3 regions of the Limnohabitans sp. 2KL-27 genome follow, and region 1 is predicted to be linked to each of the others. Evidence: predicted binding sites of a transcription regulator. Region 1 holds the regulator's gene; each other region holds the start of a gene.
The links. The regulator sigma-54, encoded in region 1, starts transcription at its own class of promoters, with help from an activator protein. The targets are predictions, from matches to a motif close to TGGCANGNAANCTGCTTT.

Region 1 (7,326 bases):
TGCTGGGCAGCTTCAGGTCGGGCGTGAGCATCCAGGCGCTCCAGCCGCTGTAGTTTTTCTTCCAGTGGCTGGCCAGTTGGGCAAAGAAGTCGACGCTGTCGTCGCCGTCTTGGGTCTGGGCGGTTTCGCGGTGGTGGCTTGGGGCGGCGGCGCGGGAACTGGCACGAGCATCCGAAAGGGCACCCGGCTGGAAGTTGTCACGCCCGCGCCCGGCCACACCGGCAGCGGCAATGCGCTCGCCATAAGGCGGGTTGAGCAGCATGACGCCGGGGGTCTCGCTGGGGGGCATGCGTTGCAGGGCGTCGCCACCCCGGAACTCGATCACGCCCGACACGCCTGCGCGTTCGGCGTTGCGCTCGGCAAAGTCGACCATGCGAAAGGCCACATCGCTGCCAAAGATCGGCGCGGTGGGTTCGTGTTCGTGGTCGCGGGCTTCTTCGATCAGGCCTTGCCAAACGTGGTTCTGGAAGGGCAGCAGTTTTTCGAAGCCAAAGCGGCGCTGCAAACCGGGCGCGATGCCACAGGCGATTTGCGCTGCTTCGATCGGGATGGTGCCGCTGCCGCAGCACGGGTCGTAAAGGGGGACGGTGGCGTCCCAACCGCTGGCCGCGATCATGGCGGCGGCCAGGGTTTCCTTCAGGGGCGCATCGCCCTTGTCGGTGCGCCAACCGCGCTTGAACAGGGGCTCGCCCGAGGTGTCGATGTACAGCGTGAGGGTTTCGGGTGTGAGGTGGGCGTAGATGCGCACATCGGGCCGTGCTGTGTCCACGCTGGGGCGCTCACCGCGTTTGGCGCGAAAACGGTCGGCCACAGCGTCTTTGATTTTGAGGGCCGCAAAGTTCAGGCTGGTCAGCGGGCTGTGCTGCGCGGTGATGTCGATCTTGAAGGTTTGCTTGGGGGTGAACCAGATTTCCCAGGCCACTTCGCTGGCGGCGTGGTACAGGTCGTTCTCGTTGCGGTAGTCGGTCACCGACAGCTGCACCAGCACACGCTGGGTGAGGCGGCTGTGCAGGTTGATGCGCATGGCATCGCGCCAGGAAGCGCGTGCCATCACGCCGCCGCGGCCGGTCATCAGGTCGTGGCCCGTGAGGCCCGTGATGGCGTGCACTTCGTCGGCCAGGAAGCCCTCGACGCCCGCGGCGCAGGGCATGAACAGGTTCAATGAATTCACTCAGATGCTCTCAAAGGGTTTTGCGCAGGTTCGCAGGGGCGATCTTCAGGGCTTCGCGGTATTTGGCCACGGTGCGGCGTGCGCAGTCGATGCCTTGCTCTTTCAGCATTTCAGACAGCTGGTTGTCCGACAGCGGTTTGGCGGGTTTTTCGGCCGCCACAAACTGTTTGATGAGCGCGCGCACGGCGGTGCTGGATGCAGCGCTGCCGCTGTCGGTGCCCAGGCCTGAGCCAAAGAAATACTTCAGCTCAAAGGTGCCTTGTGGCGTGGACATGTATTTGGCCGTGGTCACGCGGCTGATGGTGGACTCGTGCATGCCCAGCTCGTCGGCGATCTCGCGCAGCACCAAGGGGCGCATGGCCAGCTCGCCGTGCGTCAAGAAGTTTTTTTGCCGCTCCACGATGGCGGTGGACACGCGCAAGATGGTGTCAAAGCGCTGCTGGATGTTCTTGATGAACCAGCGCGCCTCTTGCAGGCGCTGCTGCAGGCCGGCATGGTTGTCGCCCTTGCCGCCGCGCAGGGCGTTGGCATAGATGTCGTGCACGCGCAGTTTGGGCATCACGTCCGGGTTGAGCTGGATGCGGAATTTGGGCGTGGCCGTCTTGCTGGTGTTCACCACCAGCACATCGGGAATGATGATGTTTTGCTCGGCCTGCACAAAGGGGCGGCCGGGCTTGGGTTCGAGTCGGGCGATGAAAGGGATGGCGACTTTGACCACGGCTTCGCTCAGACCGCAGGCCACGGCCAAACGCTTGTAGTCGCGCTTGGCCAACATCTCGAGAGGCTGGGCGCAAATGGCCAGTGCGGCCTGGGCGACTTCGTCATCGGGCGAGTCTTGCAGCCAAGCCTTGATCTGGATGCGCAGGCACTCGGCCAAGTCGCGTGCGCCGACACCCACGGGTTCGAGCGATTGCAGCAAACCCAGCGCTACGGTGAAGCGGTGCACCAGTTCGTCGAGCTGCTCGTAGTCATCGCTGCCCGCAAGACCTGCGGCCAGCTCGGGCAGGGTGTCGGTCAGGTAGCCGTCGTCGTTGAGCGATTCGATCAAAAAGCGCAAGGCGGCGCGGTCCACTTCGGACAAGCGCAGCGACAAGGCCTGGCGGTGCAAAAAGTCGGTCAGGGACCCGCTGCCGCGCGCCAGATCGATGGCGTCGGCGGTTTCTTCGCCGTTGTTTTGGCGCGGTGTGGCGTCGCCGCCCCATTCGCTGTCGTCGGGGCGCATGTCCACGCTGCCATCGCCGTCCCAGCTTTCGGCCACATCGGTCACGGCTTCGTCGCGGGTTTCGCTGGCGTTGTCTTCGCTGCTGCTGGACGTGCTGGCGCTTTCGCTTACCCGGTCGCCCAGGCTGACGTGGGTGTCGGCCTGCTCCAGGCCAAAGGCCTCGGCAGGGGATTCTTCTTCGGCACGTTCCAAAAAGGGGTTGTCGTCCAGCATCTGGTCGACTTCTTGGGACAGCTCCAGGGTAGACAGCTGGAGCAGGCGAATCGATTGTTGCAGCTGGGGCGTGAGCGCCAGGTGCTGGGACATGCGAAGCGACAGGCCTGGCTTCATGGCTGCGCTTTCAAGTCGAGAACAGAGTGGGTGTTCATCACATCCTGAAGTGTTCGCCCAAGTACACCCGGCGCACATCGGCGTTGGTCACGATCTCGTCGGGCGTACCTTCAGCCAGCACGCGGCCTTCGCTGATGATGTAGGCGTGGTCGCAAATGCCCAGCGTCTCGCGCACGTTGTGGTCGGTGATGAGCACGCCAATGCCGCGCTGCTTGAGGAAGGCGATGATGCGCTGGATCTCGATCACGGCGATGGGGTCGATGCCTGCAAATGGCTCGTCCAAAAGGATGAAGCGCGGGTCGGTGGCCAAGGCGCGAGCAATCTCGACCCGGCGGCGTTCACCCCCCGACAGCGCCACCGCAGGCGAGTCGCGCAGGTGGTCGACCCGCAAATCGCCCAGCAATTCGGTCAGGCGTTTTTCGATGTCGGCTGACGACAAACCTTGGCCCTGGTCGTTGGTTTGCAGCTCCAAAATGGCACGCACGTTCTCGGCCACCGTGAGCTTGCGGAAGATGGACGCTTCTTGCGGCAGGTAGGACAAGCCCATGCGCGAGCGCTTGTGGATGGGCATGCGGGTGACGTCTTGGCCGTCGATCAGGATTTGCCCGCCATCGGCCCGCACCAAGCCCACGATCATGTAAAACGAGGTGGTTTTGCCAGCGCCGTTGGGGCCGAGCAGGCCAACGACCTCGCCCTTGTCCACTTGCACCGACACGTCATGCACCACTTTGCGGCTGCCATAGGCTTTTTGCAGGTGGTGGGCTTCTAGGCGGCTGGTGACCACAGGCTCGCTCATGGTTTCTTGCCCTCACCGGTGCCGGGGCTGACCCGCAGGGCCGGTATGTTGGCTGTGGGTGCAACTGGCGTGGTGGCGGGGTTGGTTTTTCGGGGGGTGAGCACGGCCCGCACGCGTTGGTCGCGGGGGTCTGTGGCTTTGGCACCCGGGGCGGGGCGGTCCACGGTCATCACCTCGGTGGTGTTGTTGAACACGATTTTCTGGCCGTTGATCTGATCGGCCAGCACCGTGCCACGCAAAATCCGCACTTCGGCCCGCTGGATCAAGGTCACGACGTCGGCTTGGCTGTCGTAGATGGCCATTTCGCCCTCACCTTCGGTGAATTCGTCCACGCCTTCACGCTTTTGCCGAAAGAACACCCGCTCATTGGGGGCAGCCCAGACGTGGGCGATTTGTTGGCCTTCTTTGTCTTGCTGCACTTCCATGCGTGCACCGCGCAGCACCATGGTGCCTTTGAGGGCCACCACCTGACCCGTGAAGATGGTGAGCAATTTGTTCTCGTCATGGCGCATGGCATCGGCCTCAATGCGCATGGGTTTGTCCCTGTCGGCTTTCTCGGCCCAGGCAGGCATGCTGAACAAGCTCAACCCTGAGGCGAGGAGGCCAATGACGCGAAGGGTTTTCATTGAGGGCATGAATCTTGCTGAGAACAGATTTTGATTGTAGGCGCAAGCCAGGCTGTATCGGCATCGGCGGGCGGCTTGTGGCGTAAAAAAACCCGCACAGACCTGGGTCTGGCGGGTTGGCTCCAAAGCCGACCCCTGTTGGGGTGGAGGTCTCAGCTTTGTTTTTTGGCGGCGGCTGTGTTGCCGGAGCCGCTGCGCGACTGGGCGATCAGGGATTCAGCGACTTTCAAAGCCCGGTCCATGCTGCCAGCCAGCGTGCCATCGATGTAGTAACGCCCAGCCACGCCCAGTGAGGGCACCCCTTCCACCTTGAAGTCGTTTTGCAGTTGCACCGCCCGCTTTTGCTTGGCGGCCACACCAAAGGATTTGTAGACCTCGTTGAATTTCGCTTTGTCCACGCCCTGCTTTTCGGCCCAGGCCAAAACGCTGGCATCGGTGTTGAGCATCAACTTCTCGACATGGATGGCGGCAAACACCTTGGGGTGCAGCGTTTCCATCAGGTTCATGGCTTCGATCGTGAAAAACAGACGTTGCTGGGGGGCAAAGTCGTCGCGGAAAGACACGGGAATCCTGCGCACCAGCACGTCTTTCGGTGCGTTTTTGGCCCATTGGGCAAAGCTGGGCTCAAAAGCATTGCAATGCGGGCAGCTGTACCAGAAAAATTCGATGACTTCGATTTTGCCTGCACCGGCCTCAGTGGCCACGGGGCGCTCCAGTGTCAAAAAGTCTTTGCCGGACTTGAACAGGGCCGCTTGGGCCCAGGCCAAAGGGGTGCTCAGCCAAGCGCTGGCAGTGAGCAAAGCGGAAGAGAAGAGGCGGCGTTTCATGGTCGTGCTCCAAATGAGGGGGGTTCGGGTTCAGCGTTGAACTCGAACCAAGGTGTTGTCAATGCCGCTGCCTTCAAGGCGGCTGCGGATGCGTTCTGCGGCGGCTTTGTCTGCAAAGGGCCCCAAGCGTACGCGATACACGGTGCGTCCGGCTTGATCCCGCTCAGAAACCTTGGCATCCAGCCCCATTAAGGCCAGTTTGGCTTTTTGGGCGTCGGCATCGTTGCTGGTCCGGTAGGCGCCCACCTGGATCACATAGTCAAAGGGGTCGGCGGCGTTGGCTGGCGCAGCGGGGGTGCTCAGCCCTGATTTGGTCTTGGCCAAATCGCCCAACGGATCGGCGGTGACGGCCGGAAGTAGTTCGGCTTTGGGCGCTTCGGGGGCGGTTTTGCCCACCAGACCTGGGGCGGTTTTGTCGGTGCCTGCGTCGGGTGCGGGTGCTGCGGGTGCGGCCGGGGCCTCAGCCGGTGGTTTGGGTTGGAACACGCTGTTCGGGTTCCAGTCCTTGTTTTTTTCGGTTTCTTGCGCGTCCTGGTCGTTGGTGCGGGGCTGGTTCTTGTTGGAGAACGGCGTGGGCACCTTGGTCACATAAATGGCCACGGCCAAGGCCACGCCCAGACCCAGCACCAAGCCAATGATGAAACCCAAAAAAGTACCGCCGCGTTGGCTGTGGAGTTGCATGAGCCGTCCCTTTACATTTTTTGTGGGGCTGACACGCCCAACACATGAAGGCCGTTGCGCAGCACCTGTGCGGTGGCCGCGACCAGCGCCAAACGCGCCTTTTTGACCGCTTCGTCGTCCACCAAAATGCGCTCGGCGTCGTAGTAGCTGTGGTAGAGCGACGCCAGGTCGCGCAGGTAAAACGTCACGTCGTGCGGCGCAAAGTCGGTGGCGGCAGACGTCAGCATCTCAGGGTATTTGGCCAGGGCCAGCATCAGCGCGTGGGCTTGCGGGCTTTGCAGCGGCGACAGATCGGCTTGGGCCAGCGAAGTCACATCACCCCCATACTTGTCTTTCCATGCGGCCAGCACCGAGCAAATGCGGGCATGGGCGTATTGCACGTAATACACCGGGTTGTCGTTGTTTTGCGCCAGGGCCAGGTCGATGTCGAAGATGTATTCGGTGTCGGGCTTGCGCGACAGCAAGAAGAAACGCACCGCGTCCTTGCTGGTCCATTCGATCAGGTCGCGCAGCGTGACGTAGCTTCCTGCCCGCTTGGAGATCTTGACCTCCTCGCCGCCACGCATCACGCGCACCATGGTGTGCAACACGTAGTCGGGGTAGCCCTCGGGGATGCCGACATTGGCCGCTTGCAAACCTGCGCGCACGCGGGCGATGGTGCCGTGGTGGTCGGTGCCCTGGATGTTCACCACGCGCGTGAAGCCACGCTCCCACTTGCTGATGTGGTACGCCACGTCGGGCACAAAGTAAGTGTAGGTGCCGTCGCCCTTGCGCATGACGCGGTCTTTGTCGTCGCCGTAATCGGTGGATTGGAGCCACAGCGCGCCGTCTTGCTCATAGGTCTTGCCCGCGTCTTTGAGCTTTTGCACCGCCGCATCGACCTTGCCGCTGGTGTACAGGCTCGACTCCAGGTAGTAGTTGTCAAAGCGCACGTCAAAGGCCTTGAGGTCCAGGTCCTGTTCGTGGCGAAGGTAGGCCACGGCAAATTGGCGCATGCCGTCCAGGTCATTCACATCGCCACTGGCAGTGAACTCGCGGTCATCCGACTTGACCGTCTTTTGGGCCAGAAAGTCGTTGGCGATGTCCTGGATGTAGTCGCCGTTGTACGCGGCCTCGGGCCATTCGGCATCGCCCGGCTTGAAGCCTTTGGCACGCAGCTGGGTGGAGTTGGCCAGGGTGCCAATCTGCACGCCCGCATCGTTGTAATAAAACTCGCGGTAGACCTGCTGGCCTTGCGTGGCCAGCAGGTTGCAGATGGCGTCGCCCAAAGCCGCTTGGCGGCCATGGCCCACGTGCAGCGGGCCCGTTGGGTTGGCCGACACGAACTCGACCAGCACTTTGCCGGGTTGGGCCGCTTGCTCGCCAAAGCATTGCGCCGCTTGCAGCACCTCGTGCACCACGGCCTGCTTGGCGGCGTTTTTGAGACGGATGTTGATGAAGCCTGGGCCGGCCAGCTCGATGGCATCGACCCAGCGCTCGAAAGCGGGGGTGGACAACAAGGCTGCGCGCAAGGCTTCGCCCAGCTGGCGGGGGTTTTGCTTGAGGGCTTTGGCCAGTTGCATCGCGGCGGTGCAAGCCAGGTCGCCGTGGGCGGCCACTTTGGGGGATTCAAAGGCCGCGCGCGCACCGGCGCCGGGTTGGAGTTTTTCAAGCTCAGCGGCCAGAGCCGAGAG
Region 2 (7,326 bases), on a different contig from region 1:
GGCGGCCAAGGAGTTTTGAATTTGTTGCTTGACCGAAGGCTCCTGCTCTTGGGCCAGTTGTTGGTTGAGCAAGAGCAAGGTTTCGGGTTGTTGGCTGCCAGCCAATTCGCGGGCGGCCAGCAAGCGGTCATTGGGTGCTTCGCTGCTCAGGAGAGCGGCTGCGCGGGCTTGGCGCACCAGGCTTTGCACAGCGGCATCTTTTTCAGCGGCCAAGGCTTTTTCCAGCAAGGGGGCGCGGCTGGCATCGGGCTCTTTGAGCAGCGAGAGTGCAGCTTGTCTGCGCACCTTCACATCCGCACTGAACAACTTGAGAGCGGCCAGGGCCGTGTCGATCTCGCCCCGCAGGCGGTTGTTCAGCATCACCTCTTCGGCATCTGGCGGCACAGGCACGGTTTGCCCTGTGACGGGATCTGTGCCCTGACCATTGCGCACCACCAGAACCTGAGCGTTGGAGATTTTGACGACATCGTCGGCCAAGGCCTGTAAATAGGCCGCGGTTTTTTCATCACCTTGCGCCACGGCTTTGTTCAAAGCCGCGACCCGCGCATCGCTGTCGCCCACCGCAATGCCACGGGCATCGTCCACCGTCAAAGCGTGTGCCGTGGCCATGCCGCACAGCACGCTCGCTATCCACGCGCCTTTCATGATCCATCTGTTCATCGTGTTCATCTCTTCAAATCAAAAGGGGAGGGGCTGCGCCCTCCCCTTTTCTTTCATGGACGCAATCGAAGGATCACTTCTTGGCAGGTTCGTCAGGCTTTTTGTCGTTGCCGGGGATGTAAGGACTCCATGGCTTGGCTTTGACCGGGCCAGGCGTCTTCCACACCACATTGAACTGGCCGTCGGCCTTGATCTCGCCAATGAACACCGACTTGTGCAGGTGGTGATTTTTCTCATCCATCTTGCTGGTGATGCCGCTGGGCGCCTTGAAGGTCTGACCTGCCATCGCTGCGATCACTTTGTCGGTGTCGGTGGTCTTGGCTTTTTCAACCGCCTGCTTCCACATGTTGATGCCGATGTACGTCGCTTCCATCGGATCGTTGGTGAGTGGCTTGTCTTTGTGGCCTGCAATGTTTTTGGCCTTGGCATAAGCCGCCCACTTCTTGGTGAACTCGTCGTTGGCCGGGTTCTTGATGCTCATGAAGTAGTTCCATGCGGCCAAGTGGCCCACCAAAGGCTTGGTGTCCACGCCGCGCAACTCTTCTTCACCCACCGAGAAGGCCACCACGGGAACGTCTTTGGCTTTGAGGCCCGCGTTGCCCAGTTCCTTGTAGAACGGCACGTTGGAGTCGCCGTTGATGGTCGACACCACCGCGGTCTTGCCACCGGCAGAGAATTTCTTCACATCGGCCACGATGGTTTGATAATCGCTGTGACCAAACGGCGTGTATTTTTCATCGATGTCTTTGTCAGCCACGCCTTTGCTTTTGAGGTAAGCCCTCAAGATTTTGTTGGTGGTGCGGGGGTACACGTAATCGGTGCCCAGCAAGACCCAACGCTTGGCCCCGCCGCCTTCTTTGCTCATCAGGTAGTCCACCGCAGGAATCGCTTGCTGGTTGGGCGCCGCACCGGTGTAGAACACGTTTTTGCTCAGTTCTTCACCTTCGTACTGCACTGGGTAAAACAGCAAGCCATTCATTTCTTCGACCACCGGCAGCACCGATTTACGCGACACCGAAGTCCAGCAGCCGAAGATGACCGAAACTTTGTCCTGGCCCAACAGTTGTTTGGTTTTCTCGGCGAACAAAGGCCAGTTGGAGGCCGGGTCCACGATCACGGGCTCGAGTTTTTTGCCCAGCACACCGCCCTTGGCGTTGATCTCATCGATGGCCATGAGCACCGTGTCTTTGAGCACCGTCTCGGAAATCGCCATGGTGCCTGACAAGCTGTGCAGCACGCCGACTTTGATGGTGTTGCCCGCTTGCGCTTGGGCTTGGGTTGCAAAGCTCAGGCTGCCAGCCACAAGGGCGGCGGCGGACGCAAGGGCTTTGAGGTTGCCACGGCGGTTCATCATGAGATCACTCCAATCTGGAAAGTAAGTTGTTCAAGCACAGGCAGATTTGCTGCGCTGCACCAACGCTTGCAATCACCGTGCCAGCCCAAAACCAGGCCCGATGCACCAAGTGTTGGCATGGGTTCCCCATGGTGTTCGCCGGCTCCCTATATAGGGCACACTCTTTGCTTGTATTGACCCATTCGATGCACCAAACCCTTCACCACGCACCAATATGGAACTCACCCCCCGCGAAAAAGACAAGCTGCTGATCTTCACAGCCGGCCTTTTGGCCGAGCGCCGCAAGGCCCGAGGTCTCAAGCTCAATTACCCCGAAGCCATCGCACTGATCAGCGCGGCCGTGATGGAGGGCGCACGCGACGGCAAGACGGTGGCCCAACTCATGAGCGAAGGCCGCACCGTTTTGACGCGCGCCGACGTGATGGAGGGGATCGCCGACATGATCCCCGACATCCAGATAGAAGCCACCTTTCCAGACGGCACCAAATTGGTGACCGTGCACCAACCCATCGTCTGACCCCAATCCGGAGAACCTCATGAGAACAATCGCCTGCATGCTCACATCCGCCATGGCCACTGTCGCCGTGGCACACGAGGGTCACGGCTTGGGCCACAGCACCCATTGGCATGCCACCGACGCGCTCGGTTTTGTGATCGCAGCCGCCTTGGTGGCCTTGGCCGTTTACTTCGGCAAAAAGTGAGGCCCGCATGATCCCCGGTGAATTGTTGATTGACCCCGGCCAGCACGCCCTGAACGTGGGCCGGCGCACCTGCACGTTGGTGGTGCAAAACGCCAGCGACCGCCCCATTCAGGTGGGCTCGCACTACCACTTTGCCGAGACCAATGCGGGCCTGAGCTTTGACCGCGTGGCCGCACGCGGCATGCGCCTGAACATCGCCTCGGGCATGGCGGTGCGCTTTGAGCCAGGCCAGCAACGCACGGTGGAGCTGGTGGACTACGCAGGTGAGCGCCTGGTGTTCGGCTTTCGGGGGCTCACCCAAGGCCCACTCGACGCCAGCCCATCGAAAGGGGGATGACATGGCCCACATGGACAAACGCGCTTATGCCGAGACCTTTGGCCCCACCGTGGGCGACCGGGTGCGCCTGGCCGACACAGGCCTGCTGATCGAAGTGGAGAAAGACTTCACGCTGCAAGCTGGCGGCTACGGTGAAGAGGTCAAATTCGGCGGTGGCAAAACCATCCGCGATGGCATGGCGCAATCACAGCGAACAAACGTCGCCTACGGCTCGGGCCCGGAAGCGCCTGGCGCGATGGACTGCGTGCTGACCAACGCCCTCATCATCGACCACTGGGGCATCGTCAAAGCCGACATCGGTCTGCGCGGCAACCGCATCGCGGCGATTGGCAAAGCGGGCAACCCCGATACGCAGCCTGGGGTAGACATCGTGATTGGGCCCGGCACCGAGATCATCAGTTGCGAAGGCCTGATCGTCACGGCAGGCGGCATCGACTCGCACATCCACTTCATCGCGCCCCAACAGATCGACGAGGCGCTGGCCAGCGGCGTGACCACCATGCTGGGCGGCGGCACAGGCCCGGCCACCGGCACCTTCGCCACCACCTGCACGCCCGGCCCTTGGAACATCGAGCGCATGATGCAGGCGGCAGACGCTTTCCCGATGAACCTGGGCTTTCTGGGCAAAGGCAACGCCAGCCTGCCGGCCTCCTTGCACGAGCAGATCAGCGCGGGCGCGATCGGCATGAAGCTGCACGAGGACTGGGGCACCACACCCGCGGCCATCGACAACTGCCTGAACGTGGCCGAAGAAACCGACACGCAAGTGGCGATCCACACCGACACGCTCAACGAGTCGGGCTTTGTGGAAGACACCGTGGCCGCCTTCAAGGGCCGCACCATCCACACCTTCCACACCGAAGGCGCGGGCGGCGGGCATGCACCCGACATCTTGAAGGTGGTGGGCGAAGCCAATGTGTTGCCATCGTCGACCAACCCCACGCGCCCTTACACCATCAACACGCTCGACGAGCATGTGGACATGCTGATGGTCTGCCACCACCTGGACCCGGCCATTGCCGAAGACCTGGCCTTTGCCGAGAGCCGCATCCGCAAGGAAACCATTGCGGCCGAGGACATCCTGCACGACCTGGGCGCCATCAGCATGATGAGCAGCGACAGCCAGGCCATGGGCCGGGTGGGCGAAGTGATCATCCGCACTTGGCAAACCGCGCACAAAATGAAGCAGCAGCGCGGTAGCCTGCCCGGCGACACCGACCGCCACGACAACGCCCGCGTCAAACGCTACATCGCCAAATACACCATCAACCCGGCCATCGCACACGGCATCAGCCACGAAGTGGGCAGCATCGACGTGGGCAAGTGGGCCGATCTGGTGATCTGGAAGCCGGCCTTCTTTGGCGTCAAGCCCGCCATCGTCATGAAGGGCGGCTTCATCGCACTGGCCGCCATGGGGGACCCGAACGCGTCCATCCCCACCCCTCAACCGGTGCACTACCGCCCCATGTTTGGCAGCTTTGGCGGAGCGCTGTCGCGCGGCTCGCTGACCTTTGTGTCGCAAGCCGGATTGCAAGCGGGCATTGGTGCGCGTTATGGCCTGCAAAAAACCCTGTCCGCCGTGAAGAACATCCGCCAAGTGGGCAAGCGCGACATGATTCACAATGACTACGCGCCCCGCATGGAAGTCGATGCACAAACCTACGCGGTGCGCGCCGACGGCCAGCTGCTGGTGTGCGAACCAGCCAGCAGCCTGCCCATGACGCAACGCTACTTTTTGTTCTGATGCTCCACTGCTCCAAACTCATGCCGCAAGGACGCGGCCTGGCCCGCGTGCTTGTCCAACGCGCCAGCACCATCACCCTGGACTGGGACACCCGCCAAAAGAGCCGCTTTGACGCGACCGACAGCACAGGCCGAGCCCTGGGCGTGTTTTTACCTCGCGGGACAGTGGTGCGCGGCGGCGATGTGCTGGTGGCCGAAGACGGCTCGCTTGTGCGGGTGCAAGCCGCGCCACAAACCGTGCTGCGCATCACCGCTTGCACCGAACACGGCTCGCCCTTTGACCTGACCCGCGCCGCCTACCATCTGGGCAACCGCCATGTGCCCATCGAGCTCCAAACCGACCACCTGAAGATCGAGCCCGACCATGTGCTGGCCGACATGCTGCGCGCCATGCACATGACGGTGGTGGAAGTGGCAGAGCCCTTCGAGCCCGAAAGTGGCGCGTATGGTGACCACGGCGGCCATGCCGGACACACCCATGGACACAGCCATGAACAGGGGCCTGCAGGTCACACGCACGCCCCCCACGCCGAACCCCATGTGCATGGACCGGATGGCCAGCACGAACATGCAGCACCAGCAGCAAAGCCGATGGCAGGCAAGCGCATCGCCATCCCGATCCGCTCCGCTTCTGCGCAACCCCACATACACGGCCCCGGTTGCGGTCATGAGCACTGAGACTGCCGCATCGGGTCTGCTGCAACTGATCTGGCTCGCATCGCCAGCGCTGCCGATTGGTGGTTTCTCCTATTCAGAAGGACTGGAAGCGGCCATCGAGCAAGGCCTGGTGCACAACGAAGCCAGCGCCACCGATTGGGTGGTGGACCAACTGCACCTGACTCAGTCACGCGGGGACATGGCCGTCATGGCTCAGGCCATTGCGGCTTGGCAATGCATGGACACCCAGCGTCTGCAAGCGCTGAACGACTGGGTCACGACCACCCGAGAAACCGCCGAGATGCGCTTGCAATCCGAGCAAATGGGCCGCTCCCTGCTCGACTGGCTGCGCAACCTCCAGCAAGCCAGCGAGGCCCAGTTGCAATGCTGCGCGCTGTTGCCCCCGACCTATCCCTTGGTCATTGCGCTGGCCTTGTCGCTGGCACACGCGCCGCCAGATCACGCCTTGCAAGCCTGCGCTTTCGGTTGGGCCGAGAACATGACCCAAGCTGCCCTCAAAGCCGTGCCCTTGGGGCAAAGTGCCGGACAGCGCATGTTGGCACGACTGGCCCGCGAAATCCCTCTGGCAGTGCAAACCGCCATGAATTTGTCCGACATCGACCGACAAGCCTTCAGTCCCATGCTGGCCATCTTGTCATCCCGCCACGAAACCCAATACTCCCGCATCTTCCGATCATGAGCACCTCTTTTTCTGCCCTGCACCACATCCCCAACCGCACCCAAAAACTCCCACCCTTGCGCGTGGGCATCGGCGGGCCCGTGGGCTCTGGCAAAACGACGCTGCTGGAGATGCTGTGTAAAAACATGCGCGAGCGCTGGGACCTGATCGCCATCACCAACGACATCTACACCAAGGAAGACCAGCGCTTGCTCACCGTGAGTGGCGCCCTGCCTGCCGAGCGCATCATGGGTGTGGAAACCGGCGGTTGCCCCCACACCGCCATCCGCGAAGACGCCTCGATCAACCTCGAAGCGATTGACCGGATGCTCGAAAAATTTCCGAACGCCGATGTGGTGTTCATCGAAAGCGGCGGCGACAACCTGGCCGCCACCTTCAGCCCCGAACTGAGTGACCTGACGATCTATGTGATCGACGTGGCAGCTGGCGAAAAAATACCGCGCAAAGGCGGTCCTGGCATCACCAAAAGCGATTTGTTTGTCATCAACAAGACAGATCTGGCCCCGCATGTGGGCGCAGATTTGCAAGTGATGCGCGACGACACCAACCGCATGCGCCCCAACCGCGAGACCCGCCCCTGGGTCATGACGAACCTGAAAACCTTGGACGGTCTGGCCGAAGTGGTGGCCTTCATCGAAAAACGCGGCATGTTGATTTCCGCTTGATGCCCAGCATTCTCTTTTGTCGAGTCCCCCACAAGAGGCCAGTTTGAAGTCGTTACAATCTGGCCCCAAGGAAGCGTGGCAGAGTGGTCGATTGCACCGGTCTTGAAAACCGGCGACTCGAAAGGGTCCGTGAGTTCGAATCTCACCGCTTCCGCCAAGACACAACGCAAAAAGCCCCTCGCGGGGCTTTTTTTTATGGGGCAGACACTTCAGCTCTTACCCACCAGCATCGCCTCCACCAATTCCTGCACCGCCAGCGCTTCTTCAGCCGTTGCAAGCTTGTGCGACTGGCCGCGCAGCCATAAATCCACCTCAGTCAACTGGCGCTGCAGGGCGCTGGTTCTCGGGTCTTCGTTGCGCCAGTCCAACGCCTCCACCCAAGGTCCGCCGTCTGAGCGCCACAGTTGGTAAAACTCCCTGAACTGGAAGTTCATGCGGCTGCCCCGCACCGTGACTTCTTGCCGGTCAGGCTGCTGGCCGCCGGTGGTGGCCATGATGGTCACGGGCTT
Region 3 (7,326 bases), 460 kb from region 1:
ATCTGTCCGCACGGTGTTGCCCTCAACTTCGCGAAACAGGGCCTCAACACTGTCGCATGGGTGCTGTGATCATCTTCGAACCCCTTTAAAGTGGGCACAAAGTGGACAAAGTATGGATGCTCAATGGCTTGGTGTTTTGAGGGGCTTGCACACGCTGGATTTGAATGCCGAACCTGCGTTGCAAACCCGTGCCCGTTGGCTGGTGCTGGACACCATGGGTTGCATCATGGCGGGCTTGCGCGCAGAGCCGGTGGCCTGCTTGGCGCAATGCGCTGCAGCCGCTGACCCGGGCAGCTTTCGCTTCACCCCGGATGCCGGAGTTGGCCTGTCGGCGGCGAATGCCGCCATGGTGCTGGCCATGGCGGCCTGCTGGGATGAGGCTTGCGAAGGCCATGCCGGCGCCCACGGACGTCCGGGTGTGGCGGTTTTGGCGGCGCTGTTGCCGATGGCTTCGCGTCTGACCTATGGGCAGTTCCTGCATGCCTTGGTGCTGGGTTACGAAATCGGGGCCCGCATGGGGGCGAGTTTGCGCATCAACAAAGGCATGCATGTCGATGGCAACTGGCCCGCCTTGGGTGCGGCGGCGGCAGTGGCGCATGCGCTGGGCCTGAACCCTGATCAAATCGCGCAAGCGGTCCAGGTGGCCGCTTGTCAATTGCCCATGAGCTTGTACTTGCCCGTGCGTTCGGGTGCCACCGCGCGCAACACCTATTTGGGCCACGCTGCGCAGCTCGGGCAAAGCGCCGCGCTGGCCGTGGCCAGTGGCATCACGGCCCCGGCTGGGGCGGTGGCCGAATACGCCCAGATCGGACTGGGCAAACCGCCATTGCCTTTTGACGCATCACCAGGGTTTGAGTTGCTGCAAGGCTATTTCAAACCCTATGCGGCGGTTCGCCATGTGCATTACGGCGCTTTGGCTGCGCACGCGCTGCGGCTGTCGCTGGAGGTGACCAAGATCGATCGCGTGGTGCTGCAGGTCTACGAAGAGGCCACCATTTACTGCGGTAACCGTGCACCCCAAACGCCTTTGCAGGCGCAGTTTTCCCTCAGCTTTGGCTTGGCCGCCATGCTGCGTTGGGGGCGGCTGGACCCTTGGGTCTACCGCGAGCCACAGTTTCAGGACCCTGTGCTGCGCGACCTGGAGGCCAAGGTGCAGGTGCAAATCGATGCCCCGTGGACACAGCAACAACAGCGCGGTGCGCGGGTGTTGATCGACTGCAGCGATGGCACCCGGCATGAACATGTCATCACAGCCGTGCCTGGCGATGCGCAAATGCCCTTCGCCGAGCGTGAATTGACGAACAAATTTTTGACTTACTGCGAGGGCAGTTTGTCAGCCGCGCAGGCCGCAGACTGGGCCACGCAGTTGCTGCACGCCCCGCTGGACGCACGCCCTTTCCCGTTTTGGCATTCACCCTAGGAGAAAACACCATGTTGAAGACAACCCTTGTGACGACCGCTTTGCTGGCTGCTGCCTGGCTCGGTAGCCCTGTCGCGGCACAAACCACCGACTTTCCGAACAAGCCGGTGCGCATCGTGGTGCCTTTCCCACCGGGTGGGGCCACGGACATCACGGCCCGTGTGGTGGCCGAAAAGCTCAGCACCAAATGGGGCCAGCCCGTGGTCATCGACAACAAGGCGGGCGCTGGCGGCAACGTGGGCTCGGACCTGGTGGCCAAGTCGGCACCAGATGGCCACAACATCGTGCTGGGCGTGACCGGCTCGCATTCGATCAACATCTCTTTGTACAAGAAGATGCCCTACCACCCGCTCAATGATTTCGAGCCGCTGACGCAGGCCACGATCTACCCGAACGCGATCGTGGTGAACCCGCAGGTGCCCGCCAACAACCTGGCCGAGTTGATCGCCCTGCTGAAAAAAGAGCCGGGCAAACTCTCTTATGGCTCGGACGGCAATGGCACCGCCTCGCACCTGGGCATGGAGATTTTGAAATCCAAGGCCAATGTGCAGCTGACCCATATTCCTTACCGGGGCAGCACGCCCATGATCACCGACTTGCTGGGGGGCACCTTGATGGTGGGTGTGACGGGATTGCCAGCGGTGCAGCAGCACCTGAAGGCCGGCAAGCTCAAGATGATCGCGATCACCACCCCCCAGCGCGCCCCCGGTGCGCCTGAATACAAAACGGTGGCCGAGCAAGGCTTTGCCAATTTCAATGCTGCGCCTTGGGCAGGCTTTTTTGCGCCCAAGGGCACGCCCAAGCCGGTGCTGGACAAACTGGCCCAGGACCTGTCCGATGCGCTCAAGCAGCCCGATGTGGTACAAAAGATGAACGAGTTGGGCAGCACCGTGGTGGGCAACAAACCCGATGAGTTCCGACAGTTTGTGGGTCGCCAGATCGAGTTGTGGGCCGAGGGTGTGAAGATCTCTGGCGCCACCGTGGACTGAGTCATGGCGGCTTTGGGCAACTTTGCGCCTTCGGGTGATTACGCGTTTCCCTACCGCGATCTGGTGGGCACGCAGGTGCTGGTGACCGGTGGACGCGGCACCTTGGGCGCGGCCATCAGCCGGGGGTTTGCCTCTTTGGGAGCGCAGGTCTGGTGCGTGGACCGGTCCCCGATAGCGGCGGATGAACACGATCCGCGCATCACTCACCGCGTGGCCGATGTGCGTGACCGCGCTTCATTGCAGGCGGTGCAAGCCGAATTGGCGCAGACGGCGGGCCTGGATGTGCTGGTGAATGCGCACGGCCTGCAGATTCGCTCGGACTTTGCGGGCTGTGACGAAGAGACCTGGATGACCCTGACCGATGTGAATCTGAATGGGGTTTACCGCAGCTGCCAGGTCTTTGGCGAGCCCATGCGCAGCCGGGGGGGTGCGATCGTGAACATCGGCAGCGTCAACGGGGTGGTGGTATCGGGCAAGGGCACGCCCTACGGCATTCAGAAAGCGGCCGTCTCGCACATGACCAAGGTGCTGGCGGTGGAGTGGGCTCCATGGGTGCGTGTGAATGCGGTGGCCCCCACAGCGATTCCCTCGGGCATGACGCAGGACTTGTTTGCGAACCCGGATTACGTGCGCACCAAGACGCAAAGCATTCCGCTCAAGCGCACCGGCACCGAAGAAGACATCGTGCACGCGGTGATGTTTTTGGCTTCGTCCGCCTCGGGTCTGGTCACGGGCCACACCCTGATGATGGACGGGGGCTTGTCCTTGGTTTGAGGCGGTTGTCGGGTGGCGCCCTCAGGCGCCTTCAGCGCAGGCCCCTCTCACTGCCCTTGCAGCACCCGCCGGTACTGCAGGCCCTCGGCCACATGCACCGAAGCGATGGTGTCGCTGCCTGCCAGATCGGCGATGGTGCGGGCCACTTTCAGGCTGCGGTGTACGCTGCGCCCGCTCCAGCCCAGCTTGGCGGCGGCTTTTTGCAGCAAGGTGGTGGCGCTGTCGCCCAGACGAGAATGGGTGTCGATGGCCTGACCTTGCAGCGCCGCGTTGGTGCAGCCCTGACGGGCCAAAGCCCGTTCACGGGCGACCAGACTTCTGGCAGCAATGGTCTCTGTGCTTTCTCCGGGCGGCGCGTTCAGCAGGTCTTGCGCGGCCAGGCTGGGCACTTCGATGTGCAAATCGATCCGGTCGAGCAGCGGGCCGCTGAGCTTGCCTTGGTAGCGGCTGACCTGGTCGGGAGAGCAGCGGCAGGTTCGTGTGGCGCTGCCCAGGTAGCCGCAGGGGCAGGGGTTCATGGCGGCGATCAGCTGAAAGCGTGCTGGAAACTCGGCTCGCCGAGCTGCCCGGGCGATGGTGATGGTGCCGGTTTCCAGTGGCTCGCGCAGGGCCTCCAAAGCGGCGCGGGGGAATTCGGGCAGTTCGTCCAGAAACAGCACCCCATGGTGCGCCAATGAAATTTCGCCTGGCCGGGGCGGCGAGCCGCCACCGACCAAAGCCACCGCACTGGCCGAGTGGTGGGGCTGGGCGGTAGGGCGTTGCGCCCAGCGGGCCAGGTCGAAGCGCCCAGCCAGACTGGCCACCGCCGCCGACTCCAGCGCATCCTCAATGGACATGGGCGGCAGCAAGCCCGCAAAACGCTGCGCCAGCATGGATTTGCCCGAGCCTGGCGGGCCGACCATGAGCAGCGAATGGCCGCCTGCGGCGGCGATCTCCAGCACGCGTTTGACGCCCGCTTGGCCTTTCACATCGGCCAGATTGGCATAGCTCGGCGGCAGGTGGGGGGTGGAAGCGGCCATGCGTGCCCAGCCCTCGCCTGGCTCTGGCGGAGGCTCGTTCGAGGGGGGCAGAAATTGTTGCACCACATCGAGCAAATGCCGGGCACGAAAGACTTCGGCGTCGGGCGCGAGGGCGGCTTCTTCGGCGCTGCCTGGCGGCAACACCAGCCGGGTGCGCACTTGCTGTTGGCGCAGCGCCAGGCTCATGGCCAGTGCGCCGCGAACCGCGCGCAACTCGCCCGACAGCGACAACTCGCCCGCGAATTCGTAGCCACCGAGCTGGCTGGCATCGATCTGCCCGCTGGCGGCCAAGATGCCCAGCGCGATCGGCAAGTCCAGTCGTCCGGAGTCTTTGGGCAGGTCCGCCGGGGCCAGGTTGACGGTGATGCGTTTGTTGTGCGGAAAGTCCAGTCCGCTGTTTTGCAAGGCCGATCGCACGCGCTCGCGGGCTTCCTTGACCTCGACATCGGCCAAGCCCACCAAGGTGAAGCTGGGCAAGCCATTGGCCAAATGCACCTCAACGGTGACTGCGGGCGCCTGCAGCCCGACCAAGGCACGGCTGTGCACCAAACTGAGACTCATACCCTCTCCCTGCCCCATGCTGGTGCATGGTGTGTGTCCGTGCACGCAGACCGAGCGCACCGAACTTGTTTGAATGCCATTCAATCATGCACAGAGTGAGAACGCACTGGTAATTGCCCTTGGTGAGGGGGTAAGAACAAGGTTGGCACGCTATCTGCATGTGGTGCTTGTCCTTTCTTCACTTTTTTGGAGTTCCCCATGAAAAAAATCCTCGTTCCTTCCCTGATCGCCCTGGCATTGGGCTCCGTGAGCGGCTTGGCCCAAGCCCAAGCAGCAGCCCCTGCGAGCAGCGTGTCGTTCAACGTCGGCGTGACCACCGATTACCGTTACCGCGGCATTTCTCAGTCGCGTCTGCAGCCCGCCTTGCAAGGTGGTGTGGATTACGCAGACAAGAGCGGTTTTTATGTGGGTGCTTGGGGTTCGACCATCAAGTGGATCAAGGATTCCGGCGCCAGCAAAGGGACGACCGAAGTGGACCTGTATGGTGGCTTCAAAGGCGCTGCAGGCGATGTGTCTTATGACGTGGGTGTTTTGCGTTACCAGTACTTTGGCAACACGCTGGGTGCGGTGGCGAATTATGCAAATGCCAACACCACAGAGGTGTATGGCGCAGTGACCTACAACGTGTTCACAGCCAAGTACTCGCACGCCTTGACCAACACATTTGGCAACGTCAACAGCAAAAACAGTTACTACCTCGATTTGAGCGCCACGTTCGATCTGGGCAACGGTTTTACGCTGACGCCACACGTGGGTCGTCAGATGATCAACAACACACCCTTGGCCACGTACAACGACTACTCACTCACTTTGGGTAAAGATTTGGGTAATGGTTTGAGCGCTTCTGCGATGGCCGTGAGCACCAATGCCGACACAGGACCTTACACGTTGGCTGGCAAATACAACGGCAAAGATGCGCTGGTCGTCGGCCTGAAATACGCCTTCTGATCCCCGAACACTCACACAAGGAGCCATCATGAAACTGGTGACCGCCATCATCAAACCCTTCAAGCTGGACGAGGTGCGTGAAGCACTTTCGGGCATCGGCGTGCAGGGCATCACCGTGACCGAAGTCAAAGGCTTCGGTCGTCAAAAAGGCCACACCGAGCTGTACCGCGGTGCGGAATACGTGGTCGACTTTTTGCCCAAAGTGAAGATCGAAGCCGCTGTGTCCGACGAACTCGTCGAGCGCGTGATCGAAGCCATCGAAGCCGGTGCCCGCACCGGCAAGATTGGCGACGGCAAGATCTTTGTGTACGACCTCGAACAAGTGGTTCGCATCCGCACCGGTGAAACCGGCGCTGAAGCCCTTTGATGGACCAGAAAGAGAGCCAAAAATGAAAAAATTACTCGCTACCTTGGCCTTGGGCCTGAGTCTGGGTTTGGGTGTGTTCGCTGCGGCGTCCGTTGCCCAAGCTCAAACCGCCCCCGCTGCCGTGACGGCCCCTGCCGCAGAGGCCAAACCGGTCGATGCAGCACCGGCACCTGCAGCCCCTGCTGCTGCAACGCCCGCTGCGGCCGAAGCCACGCCAGCGCCCGTGCCCAACAAGGGTGACATTGCCTGGATGATGGTCTCCACCATCTTGGTAATCCTGATGGTCATTCCGGGCCTGGCCCTGTTCTACGGCGGCTTGGTGCGCAGCAAAAACATGCTGTCTGTGCTGATGCAAGTCGTGGTCACCTTCTCCATGATCACGGTGTTGTGGTTCATCTATGGCTACAGCCTGGCGTTCACCGAAGGCAATGCTTTCATCGGTGGTTTTGACCGCCTGTTCATGAAAGGCATCTGGGACAACGCCGCGGGCACTTTTGCCAACGCGGCCACCTTCAGCAAGGGCGTGGTCATTCCTGAAATCACCTTTGCAGCCTTCCAGGCCACGTTCGCAGGCATCACCTGTGCCCTGATCGTGGGTGCATTCGCTGAGCGCATCAAGTTCTCTGCTGTGCTTGCCTTCATGGTGCTGTGGTTCACTTTCAGCTACCTGCCAGTCGCGCACATGGTCTGGTTCTGGATGGGCCCTGACGCCTACACCGCCAAGGAAGTGGCCGACGAAATGACCAGCAAAGCCGGTCTGATCTGGCAGTGGGGTGCATTGGACTTCGCAGGCGGTACTGTGGTGCACATCAACGCTGCTGTGGCCGGTCTGGTGGGTGCCTTCATGGTGGGCAAGCGCGTGGGTTATGGCCGTGAAGCCATGGCCCCCCACAGCCTGACTTTGACCATGGTGGGTGCGTCCTTGCTGTGGGTGGGTTGGTTCGGTTTCAACGCCGGCTCGGCTCTGGAAGCCAACGGTTTTGCAGCCCTGGCCTTCATCAACACCCTGGTCGCGACAGCTGGTGCGGTGCTGGCCTGGTGCGTGGGTGAAGCCCTGATGCGCGGCAAAGCCTCCATGCTGGGCGCCGCTTCGGGTGCGGTGGCCGGCCTGGTCGCCATCACGCCAGCCGCAGGCAACGTGGGCATCGGTGGTGGTCTGGTGATCGGCATCGTGGCAGGCTTTGCTTGCCTGTGGGGTGTGAACGGTCTGAAGAAGATGCTGGGTGCAGACGACTCTTTGGACGTGTT

Region 2: ureA (urease subunit gamma) is a predicted target of sigma-54. The motif match lies at 2,168-2,185, and genes of this name have one in related genera.
Region 3: LHAB_RS04975 (TorF family putative porin) is a predicted target of sigma-54. The motif match lies at 4,907-4,924, and genes of this name have one in related genera.

The regions. Positions count from the first base shown of each region.
Region 1 covers NZ_CXOP01000002.1:30,892-38,217, reverse strand. The annotation lists gene LHAB_RS02805 (THUMP domain-containing class I SAM-dependent RNA methyltransferase) at 1-1,171, opposite strand, end outside; gene LHAB_RS02800 (RNA polymerase factor sigma-54) at 1,182-2,723, opposite strand; gene lptB (LPS export ABC transporter ATP-binding protein) at 2,761-3,519, opposite strand; gene lptA (lipopolysaccharide transport periplasmic protein LptA) at 3,516-4,145, opposite strand; gene LHAB_RS02785 (thiol:disulfide interchange protein DsbA/DsbL) at 4,298-4,972, opposite strand; gene LHAB_RS02780 (SPOR domain-containing protein) at 5,003-5,653, opposite strand; gene argS (arginine--tRNA ligase) at 5,665-7,326, opposite strand, start outside.
Region 2 covers NZ_CXOP01000001.1:116,798-124,123, forward strand. The annotation lists gene urtB (urea ABC transporter permease subunit UrtB) at 1-660, opposite strand, end outside; gene urtA (urea ABC transporter substrate-binding protein) at 734-2,011, opposite strand; gene ureA (urease subunit gamma) at 2,229-2,531, shown strand; gene LHAB_RS14565 (hypothetical protein) at 2,551-2,715, shown strand; gene LHAB_RS00555 (urease subunit beta) at 2,723-3,052, shown strand; gene ureC (urease subunit alpha) at 3,054-4,796, shown strand; gene ureE (urease accessory protein UreE) at 4,796-5,473, shown strand; gene LHAB_RS00570 (urease accessory protein UreF) at 5,463-6,152, shown strand; gene ureG (urease accessory protein UreG) at 6,149-6,817, shown strand; tRNA gene LHAB_RS00580 (tRNA-Ser) at 6,887-6,974, shown strand; gene LHAB_RS00585 (Gfo/Idh/MocA family protein) at 7,027-7,326, opposite strand, start outside.
Region 3 covers NZ_CXOP01000002.1:492,799-500,124, forward strand. The annotation lists gene LHAB_RS04955 (MmgE/PrpD family protein) at 113-1,420, shown strand; gene LHAB_RS04960 (Bug family tripartite tricarboxylate transporter substrate binding protein) at 1,432-2,409, shown strand; gene LHAB_RS04965 (SDR family NAD(P)-dependent oxidoreductase) at 2,413-3,183, shown strand; gene LHAB_RS04970 (YifB family Mg chelatase-like AAA ATPase) at 3,231-4,763, opposite strand; gene LHAB_RS04975 (TorF family putative porin) at 4,962-5,711, shown strand; gene glnK (P-II family nitrogen regulator) at 5,740-6,078, shown strand; gene LHAB_RS04985 (ammonium transporter) at 6,101-7,326, shown strand, end outside.